Regions from separate parts of the Superficieibacter sp. BNK-5 genome, predicted to be linked through region 2. Evidence: riboswitches for the same ligand, from Rfam matches in the RefSeq annotation. Region 2 holds a riboswitch; each other region holds the start of a gene.
What was found. A riboswitch is a leader RNA that binds a small molecule or an ion and turns the genes downstream of it on or off. The one in region 2 is predicted to bind thiamine pyrophosphate.

Region 1 (3,276 bases), 1.4 Mb from region 2:
GCAAAATATTACCGTGTTCAAGCACGCCGCTGCGTACCGCGTTTTTGACTGTTTCAGCGAACTTCAGGTACAGCGGGGTATGATCTGCGGCGGCGATGCGCTCATTAAGCTGGGCAATAAGCCGGGTATGCGCTTGTTCCATTTATCTTTTCCAGGCTTCGGGTCTGGTGAAAGTATACTCCTTTTACCACCACGCGTGAAAATGATGTACCGGACCAATACCCTTCCCCACCTCCAGCGAGTCGGCCTGCGCCAGGGCGGCGGAGAGCCATTCCTTAGCGTACTTCACCGTATCCGCCCAGTTGCTGTGACGCGGGCGCAGCGCGGCCAGCGCCGCCGAGAGCGTGCACCCTGTTCCGTGGGTGTTTTTGGTCACGATGCGTGGCGCATTGAAGCGCTGCTCGCCGTCGCGGGTAAACAGCCAGTCCGGACTGTCGGCATCGTCCAGATGACCGCCCTTCATCAGCACCGCGCCGCAGCCCGTAGCCAGCAACGCACGCCCCTGCTCCAGCATTTCACGTTCATTGCGGGCGTGGGGTGCATCAAGCAGCGCGGCGGCTTCCGGCAGGTTCGGGGTAATAATAGAGACGTGGGGCAGTAAGCGCCTGCGCAGGGTGTCAACAGCGGCGGTAGACAATAGCGGATCGCCGCTTTTCGCCAGCATCACCGTGTCCAGCACCACGCTCTGCACCTGATAACGTTGCAGACGCTCAGCCACCGCCTCAACGATATCCGTCTCGGCCAGCATGCCGATTTTGGTGGTATCAATGCGGACATCGCTGAAAACCGAATCAAGCTGTGCGGCAACAAACTCCGGCTCAATACGATAAACCGACTGCACGCCGCAGGTATTTTGCGCGACCAGCGCGGTGATCACCGAGCAACCATATGCGCCAAGGGCGGAGAAGGTTTTCAGATCTGCCTGAATGCCTGCGCCGCCGCTCGGATCGGTGCCGGCGATGGTGAGTGCGTTAATCCGTTTCATGCCTGCACCTCCGCGTCCAGCGTCCACAGGGCGTCGAGAAAGGCAGGGATAAAGCTGCCGGGTCCGGCGCTTTGCTGTGCGGCGGTCATCCCGGCCTGCTTAATGAGAGCGCAGGCAGAAGCCACGTTTTCCAGCCTGTCGCCGGGCAAAGCGCAACTGGCGGCCACCACGGCTGAAAGTGCGCAGCCGGTGCCCACCACGCGCGTCATGAGCGCATCGCCTCCGGCGATGGCCAGCGTGCGGCTGCCGTCGGTGACATAATCCACTTCCCCGGTGACCGCCACAATGGTCGAGGCCTCTCTGGCAAGCGTGTGCGCGGCAGGCAACGCGGCGGCGGCAGTGTCGGTGGTGTCCACGCCGCGTCCGCCTGCGCTCATGCCCGCCAGCGCGAGGATCTCCGAGGCATTACCGCGTATTGCGGCAGGCCGCAGCGCTAAAAGTTCCTGGCAAAAGCGGCTACGTAATGTGAGTCCGCCCACGGCAACCGGGTCGAGCGTCCAGGGTTTTTGCGCCGCACTGGCGCTGAGGACCGCCAGTCGCATCGCCTGCGCACGCTCTTCGGTCAGCGTGCCGACGTTAATTAACAGCGCGTCAGCGATGGCCGCAAACTGCGCGGCTTCCTGCGCGTCAATGACCATCGCTGGCGATGCACCGAGCGCCAGCAGGACATTAGCGGTAAAAGTTTGAACAACGTCATTGGTCATACAATGAACCAGCGGAGAACGGGTTCGAAAGTGGTGTAACGCGTGGGCGGTAGCCGTGCGGCTGTGCAGGTCAGGTTGCATAATTATGCTCCTGCCAGACGGTGAAGAAGGGACTTCTTTACAGGAGTCAGACTTCCCTACGCTGGCATTATCCAGATCAGGTGGTACGGGTATTTCTCAGCCTTCACCAGGAAGGGCACCCCGAGTCATGAAAATTCAAAACGTGCGATTAATGATGGTCACTAATCCCAGACCGGGATAGTAATGCCAGCGGAAAGGCTTGTAAACGGCAAATGCGGTGCGCCTGCTCTCTTTTGTGTCCGGCTACATGAGACGCTGGCAGCCGCTGCCAGCGTCCGGGATTTACTGATATTTAAGGCGATTGGACTGCTGAACATAATCTTCAATCGCAATAGCGGCTCCGAGTCTTTCATACAGCATAAGAATACTTATCATCACTTCACCGCCATACGATAATAAATCATCCGGCGCGGTATGGTTTTCTTCATCCGCTAAAAATTGCAGTTGCTCAATAATGTCATGGTATTCTCCGTAAACGCCAATGGATACATTATTTGCAGGAATATATTCCTGACAATAACGCAACGCATCCGCTGCCTTTTCCGGAATTGAACGCCGGTGTATAAAGATAACCATTAGCTCGCGGAGCTTAACCATCATCAAAATATTATTCATATCTCCTCCTCCCAATACTAACCTCAGTAATAGTTATTGGGTGATAATTACGATTTAAAATGTAAAAAATGGGTTGCAATAAAATTCTCATATCTTAAATCGGAACTCAATGTTAATAATATGTTTCATTGATTAATATCAATATCGCAACCTTGTTATATATTTAAATAATAATTAACATCTAAATCATTCATGCCACGCCTGCATTTATTATTATTACTTTGCCTGCGGGAAGCACGGATACGCCAGAATGATTAAAAAACAAGCGGATTGGGCGGGCGGTTTCTCTGGCGATGATGCAGAAGTCGGACAAACGGTACTATTCATATCGCGAATAACAGGTATTCTACACGAGGCGCTCAAGCCCTGTTACTTTCGATTTCGTGGAACGATCCTTCTATGCAAAAACTATTTCGCGTGCCGCTGCTGTTGGCGCTGTTGTCCTGTCTGATGATGCCGTGTTTCTCCTGGGCCGATGAGGCGACGGGTCAAAACGACGTTGAGCAGCCGCAGCCGGTGAAAGTTAACGCCAGTACGGCGCTGCCCGCGCTGCAAAAACGGCTGGATTCGCTTAAGCAGCGGGTGGCAACGGCAAAAGCGGATAAGCAGTTCACCGCGCTGAATGACGATGCGCAAAAACTGGCCGCAGATGCAGAGAAACTGGCCGTCGCGCTGGCGCCTCAACTGGCGCAGATCCAGGGACAGTTAGACGTGTTAGGTCCGGCACCCGCTCCCGGCACGCTGACTGAAACGCAGCAGGTAATTAGCCAGCGTAATAAACTGAATAACAACAAAACGCAGCTCACCACTCAGATTGAGCAAACCAAAGCGATTGGTGTGGGCGCGCAAAATCTTTCGACGCAAATTTCCGGGATGCGGCGCGATGCGCTG
Region 2 (3,276 bases):
CGGTCTGCTCAAGGGTCTCGCCGACTTCAGTGAAGCCTGCCAGCACGGTATACACACCGTTACGATGGCGGGTATGTTGTGCCAACAAGATCGAGTCGCCGCGGCGGATGGCGACGATAATGCACGGCGCAATTTGCGGGTAGTAACGCTCGCGACAGTGGCTGCAGAGCATCGCCCATTCAGTCTTGCTCGGATGCATAGTATGGCCGCAGTAACCGCAGAATTTATGCGAGCGATAGAATTCGGCAAGCTGAACGCCACGCCCGGCAAGCTGGAATAATCCGGCATCCTGGGTAATGACCTGGCGCACCGATCCCATCTCCCGGTGACGCTGTTGCTGCACTAACCAGACGGGTTCGCCTTCCCATTCGCCGATGTGGAGTGCGCGCTGCCCCACAAGATCAAAATTTACCGCCTCGCCATGTGGTAATTCCCCAGCGGGCAGCCATAATTTTTGTTCATGGCTGACTATCCACCAGCCGCGATCGGACTTCTCAATAATACGGACCATAATCACTTGCACAACCTTAGTTTCACTGGCATGTTGATAACAATATTTTTACATTTTTAGTGAACAATTTTTCTAATCTACATTTTACGGGGTCATTTATGCTAAACCACCTGGAAAGACTGACAGAGCGCGTTGGAGGAAGTAATGAGCTTGTCGATCGCTGGCTACAGGTGCGCAAGCAGCTGCTGGTGGCTTACTACAATCTTGTTGGCCTCAAGCCGGGTAAAGAATCAGTCACCCAGCTTGACGAAAAAGCCCTTGATAACTTTTGCCATAGCCTGGTTGAGTACCTTTCTGCCGGTCATTTCAGTATTTATGAACGCATTACCAGCGAAATGGAAGGGGCAAGTCCACTTATCGCCGCGACTAAACTTTATCCGCTGCTGGAAGCCAATACTCAGGATATTATGGCTTATTACGATTCCAGCCTGGAAAATGCCATCGACCATGATAATTATCTCGAATTCCAGCAGGCGCTTTCCGGTATCGGCGAGTCGCTGGCCGCACGCTTTACGCTGGAAGACAATTTGATTCAGCTTGCTTTTGAAAACAATCTCAAAGATAGCGCCAATGACGAAGCTAACGTTGCGCGCCCGGCTTGAGTTCTTAACGATTAGCGCGTAATTTATTCACATTGCCCCTCTGCGGAGGGGTTACATCTTGTCGGAGTGCCATGTGTGAAAGCACAGGCTGAGACCGTTAATTCGGGATCCGCGGAACCTGATCAGGCTAATACCTGCGAAGGGAACAAGAGTAATTCTGCTTTTGACCTGCCGTTACGGGCACGTCCATCCATTACTCCATCCGTCGTCTGACAAGCCACGTCCTTACTTTTGGAATGAGCTATGTCTGAACCTAAAATGACCCGCCGCGAACAACGCGAGCACGCACAACGTTTTATCGACACGCTGGAAGGCACCGCTTTCCCCAACTCAAAACGTATCTACATTACCGGCTCACGGCCGGGTATCCGCATTCCGATGCGTGAGATCCAACTGAGTCCGACGCTTATCGGTGGCAGTAAAGAGAATCCGCAGTTTGAAGATAACGAAGCGGTGCCGGTGTATGACACGTCCGGTCCGTATGGCGATCCTGCGGTCAAAATCAACGTCCAGCAGGGTCTGGCGAAGCTTCGTCAACCGTGGATTGACGCGCGCAACGACAGCGAAGCGTTGCCTGAGCGCAGTTCAGCGTATACCAAAGAACGTCTGGCGGATGATGGCCTGGACGACCTGCGATTTACCGGCCTGCTGACGCCGAAGCGGGCGAAAAGCGGTAAACGCGTGACGCAGTTGCACTATGCGCGTAATGGCATCGTGACGCCGGAGATGGAATTTATCGCCATCCGGGAAAACATGGGCCGCGAGCGTATCCGTAGTGAAGTGCTGCGCCAGCAGCATCCGGGCCAGGGTTTTGGCGCACGTCTGCCGGAAAATATTACCCCGGAGTTTGTGCGCGATGAAGTCGCCGCCGGGCGCGCCATTATTCCCGCCAATATTAACCATCCTGAATCCGAACCGATGATCATCGGCCGCAACTTCCTGGTCAAAGTAAACGCCAATATCGGCAACTCGGCGGTCACCTCATCCATCGAAGAAGAGGTAGAAAAGCTGGTATGGTCTACCCGCTGGGGGGCGGACACGGTGATGGATCTCTCCACCGGACGCTACATTCACGAAACCCGCGAGTGGATCCTGCGCAATAGCCCGGTGCCCATCGGCACGGTGCCGATCTATCAGGCGCTGGAGAAAGTGAATGGGATCGCTGAAGATCTGACCTGGGAAGCCTTCCGCGATACGCTGCTGGAACAGGCGGAACAGGGCGTGGACTACTTTACCATCCACGCGGGCGTGCTGCTGCGCTACGTGCCGATGACCGCCAGACGTCTGACGGGGATCGTCTCGCGCGGCGGCTCGATTATGGCGAAATGGTGCCTCTCCCATCACAAAGAAAACTTCCTCTACGAACGCTTCCGTGAGATCTGCGAAATCTGCGCCGCCTACGACGTCTCGCTCTCCCTCGGTGACGGCCTGCGTCCCGGCTCGATTCAGGATGCCAACGACGAAGCCCAGTTTGCCGAACTGCATACGCTGGGTGAATTAACCAAAATCGCCTGGGAATATGACGTACAGGTGATGATCGAAGGCCCCGGCCACGTGCCGATGCAAATGATCCGCCGCAACATGACCGAAGAACTGGAGCACTGCCACGAAGCGCCGTTCTATACGCTGGGGCCGTTGACTACCGATATCGCGCCGGGCTACGACCACTTCACTTCAGGCATCGGTGCGGCAATGATCGGCTGGTTTGGTTGCGCGATGCTCTGCTACGTCACGCCGAAAGAGCACCTCGGCCTGCCGAATAAAGAAGACGTCAAACAGGGGCTGATTACCTACAAAATCGCCGCTCACGCCGCCGACCTGGCGAAGGGCCATCCGGGCGCGCAAATTCGCGATAACGCCATGTCGAAAGCGCGCTTCGAATTCCGCTGGGAAGATCAGTTTAACCTGGCCCTAGACCCGTTCACCGCCCGCGCGTATCACGATGAAACCCTGCCGCAGGAATCCGGCAAAGTGGCGCACTTCTGCTCCATGTGCGGGCCGAAATTTTGCTCGATGAAAATCAGCCAGGAAGTGCGCGATTTCGCGGCGAAGCAGGAAGTGGAGTCCGGGATGGCGGACATGTCCAATAGCTTTCGGGCTAAAGGCGGCGAGATCTACCTGCGCCAGGAGGAAGTATGAGTTATCAACCTGATTTCCCCCCGG
Region 3 (3,276 bases), 1.3 Mb from region 2:
GGCGATCCGGCTGACGCGGCGGTCGTACGGATCGCGCCAACCCTTAAGCTGGGTATTGCCCACCGCAATCGCTTTGCTCAGGCGCTGGCTTAAGAGCACCAGACCGAGACAGCAGATCATCTGGATTAGCGCCAGCATCGCCGCGCGGCCGGGATCGTAATCAAAATTAAGCGCCTGGTAGATTGCCAGTTCAATCGTTGTCGCCTGCGGACCGCCGCCGAGCGACAGTACCGTGGCGAAGCTGGCGAAGCAGAGCATAAAAATCAGCGCGGCGACGGGCGGGATCTGCCGACGCAGCCACGGCCATTCCACAAAGCGGAAGAAGTCATAGCCGCGCATCCCCAGCTGCGCCGCCAGCTGCCGCTGTTCACCGGGGATCTGCTCCAGCACCTGAAGCAGCAGGCGCGTCGCCATCGGCAGATTAAAAAAGATATGCGCCAGCAGGATACCCTGCAGACCATACGGGGAAAAGGTCCATTCCAGGCCGCAGAGCTGCGCCAGCGACGCCAGCCACCCCTGACGTCCATAGACGCTCAGAATGCCGAATACGCCCACCAGTACTGGCAGGATCAATGTCATCGCGCACAAGCGCAGCAGCATCAACCTGCCGGGAAAGCGGCGGCGGTAGAGGGAACGGGCAAGAAAAATGGCCGGACCTACCGACAGCAGCGCCGACAAAAACGCCTGCCAGAAGGAGAATCGCACCACATGCCATAGATAGCTGTCCTCAAGCAGAGTACGCCATGCCGCCTGCGGCGCGCTGGTCCATAGCGCCAGAAATGCGGCCAGCGCCACCGCCACCATGAGCGTGGCGGCGGCGAGGCCTGGTATCAGCCAGCCGGGAATTAACGGCTGACGGCGCGTTGCCATTCGCTAATCCACTGCGCGCGTTGCTGTGCGACATCATGCGAGGAAAACTGCAGCGTGGTTTTCGGTTTTGCCAGATCGGCAAAACCTGCCGGCAGCGTCACGTCAGTTACCGGATACATCCAGTTGCCGGTTGGAATGGCATTCTGGAACGCCGGGGAAACCATGAAGGTAAGGAATTTCTTCGCCAGTTCCGGTTGCTTGCTGGCCGCCGTGCGGGCCGCCACTTCAACCTGAAGATAGTGTCCTTCGGCAAAATCCGCGGCCGCGTACTGCGATTTTTTCTCTTCAATAATATGGTAGGCCGGAGAGGTGGTGTAGCTCAGTACCAGATCGCTTTCGCCTTTTAGGAACAGCCCGTAGGCTTCGCTCCACCCTTTAGTGACGGTAACGGTTTTTGCCGCCAGCTTCTGCCAGGCTTCCGGCGTTTTATCACCGTAGACTTTTTGCATCCACAGCAGCAGGCCCAGACCTGGTGTGCTGGTGCGTGGATCTTCATAAATCACTTTCCATTTCTGGTCGCTTTCCACCAGCTCCTTCAGGCTTTTCGGCGGATTTTTCAGCTTGTTTTTGTCATAGACAAACGCGAAGTAGCCGTAGTCGAACGGCACGAAGGTATCGTTGTCCCAGCCGCCCGGCACCTTAACCGCACTGGCCGGCACGTCGCTTTTCGCAAACAGCTTAGTTTGCGTGGCGGCTTCCAGCAGGTTGTTGTCCAGCCCCAGCACCACGTCGGCTTTGCTGTTTTTACCCTCCATACGCAGGCGGTTGAGCAGCGACACGCCGTCTTCCAGCGCCACGAATTTCAGCTCGCAGCCGCAGTCGGCTTCAAAGGCTTTTTTGACCACTGGCCCCGGTCCCCAGTCGGCGGAGAACGAGTCGTAGGTGTAGACGGTGAGTACCGGTTTGGCGAAGACAGGCGCGGCGACCAGCGCCAGCAGCGGCAGATATTTTTTTAACACTTTGCACCTCAGTAGATGGGTGGCAAAGGATTTTGAGCGGTAGCCTCAAATCCCTTCGCCGGCATTATCCGGATCAGGTTCGACGGGTATTTTCTCAGCTTTCATCAGCACCCCGTTGAGCACGTTAACAGTGTAATAATTTTGTCAGTTTTCTGAAAGCATTATGGCTCCGGCGGCGCAAACCAGGCGGATTTAAAGTCAAACCAGCCGAGAGTGTTCATCCGCAGACCGCGCATACTGCGCTGTCCTTGTAGTACCAGCCAGTGATGAATCAGCGGCACAATATTTTGATTCACCTGGAGCTGCTGGCTCCAGGTGGCCGGATTTAACTCGCCCGCCCGCCAGCGGCTGGCGTCTTCCTCCCAGTCAATCGGAATGCAGTGGCGGATCAGCGGCACGTCATAGAGATAGGCAAACAAGGAGAAATCGAGGGGGAGGGTGAAGTTAGCGCTGTTTAACCAGACGTCGCTGACCGCCTCGCCGCGATGCCACTCTTCATATTCCAGCTCCTGAATTTCCAGCTTTACCTGATGCTCCGCCAGCAGGGCCTTCATAATGCCGCCCATCATCCGGTGTTCAACGTGATCCTGATAATACGTCAGGGTGACGGTTTCCAGGCCGGCGGGTTTTTCACAGGCGCGGCTCTGCGAGTGATGCCAGCGCGGCAGCAAACCATAGGCCGGAAACCAGGTGCTCTGGTAATGTTCTCCCGCGTGATACAACATATTTGCTGGCTGAAAAAGGTAGCTCAGCCACTGGCGCACGGCCGGATTGCTGCCGCGCGGGCTGCGGGCATCAAAGAGCAGGTAATAACACCCTTCCTCAAGACGGCTTTCTACCGCTTTTTCACTCTGCGTGGTGCCCTGGAGCGTCAGCCCGCCATTTGGCTCCTCGCCGATTTCCGGTAGCACCCAGACGTTAACTTCATCAATGAGGGCTCGAAAACCAAAATAGTCGTCGAAGGCGTGGATCTTAAGCTGATTCTGGTTGTTACGCCCGACAGCATACGGGCCGGTACCGACAGGCAGGCTAGAGAAATTGCTCATCGTTTCCCATTCCCGCGGCAGGATCATTGCGGAAGTATGCCCCAGAAGCCAGGGCAGCCAGTCATCGGGCTGAGTGAGGTGTATATCTAACGTCCAGGCGGTAGGTGAATGGATGTTGACGATGTGCGAAAAGAGGGGCAGAGGATTAATCCGTTGCAGGGAGGTAATAATATCCTCCATGTCCAGCTCGCGGCCGTGGTGAAAATGGATCCCGGGGCGCACAAAAAAGCGCCAGTGCAGCGGCGTAATGCGCTGCCAGTGGTGGGCAATATCGGCTTCCAGTTCCCCATTTTCCTCATTTACCCGGGTCAGGGCATTAAAGATCTGCCTCGCCATATGGATTTCCGAGCGGCGCAGGGCGGTACCGGGCAGCAGGCTTTTCATCGGGCGGTAATACAGCA

Region 1: another riboswitch for thiamine pyrophosphate. It lies ahead of thiM (hydroxyethylthiazole kinase); the one in region 2 lies ahead of thiC (phosphomethylpyrimidine synthase ThiC).
Region 3: another riboswitch for thiamine pyrophosphate. It lies ahead of thiB (thiamine ABC transporter substrate binding subunit); the one in region 2 lies ahead of thiC (phosphomethylpyrimidine synthase ThiC).

Annotation. Positions count from the first base shown of each region.
Region 1 covers NZ_CP179893.1:4,422,849-4,426,124, forward strand. The annotation lists gene ACMGGS_RS21230 (GntR family transcriptional regulator) at 1-142, opposite strand, end outside; gene thiD (bifunctional hydroxymethylpyrimidine kinase/phosphomethylpyrimidine kinase) at 185-985, opposite strand; gene thiM (hydroxyethylthiazole kinase) at 982-1,770, opposite strand; TPP riboswitch at 1,807-1,903, opposite strand; gene ACMGGS_RS21245 (hypothetical protein) at 2,053-2,385, opposite strand; gene ACMGGS_RS21250 (DUF3772 domain-containing protein) at 2,785-3,276, shown strand, end outside.
Region 2 covers NZ_CP179893.1:977,596-980,871, forward strand. The annotation lists gene nudC (NAD(+) diphosphatase) at 1-511, opposite strand, end outside; gene rsd (sigma D regulator) at 610-1,113, shown strand; TPP riboswitch at 1,166-1,275, shown strand; gene thiC (phosphomethylpyrimidine synthase ThiC) at 1,357-3,252, shown strand; gene thiE (thiamine phosphate synthase) at 3,249-3,276, shown strand, end outside.
Region 3 covers NZ_CP179893.1:2,264,349-2,267,624, forward strand. The annotation lists gene thiP (thiamine/thiamine pyrophosphate ABC transporter permease ThiP) at 1-870, opposite strand, end outside; gene thiB (thiamine ABC transporter substrate binding subunit) at 846-1,829, opposite strand; TPP riboswitch at 1,862-1,954, opposite strand; gene sgrR (HTH-type transcriptional regulator SgrR) at 1,991-3,276, opposite strand, start outside.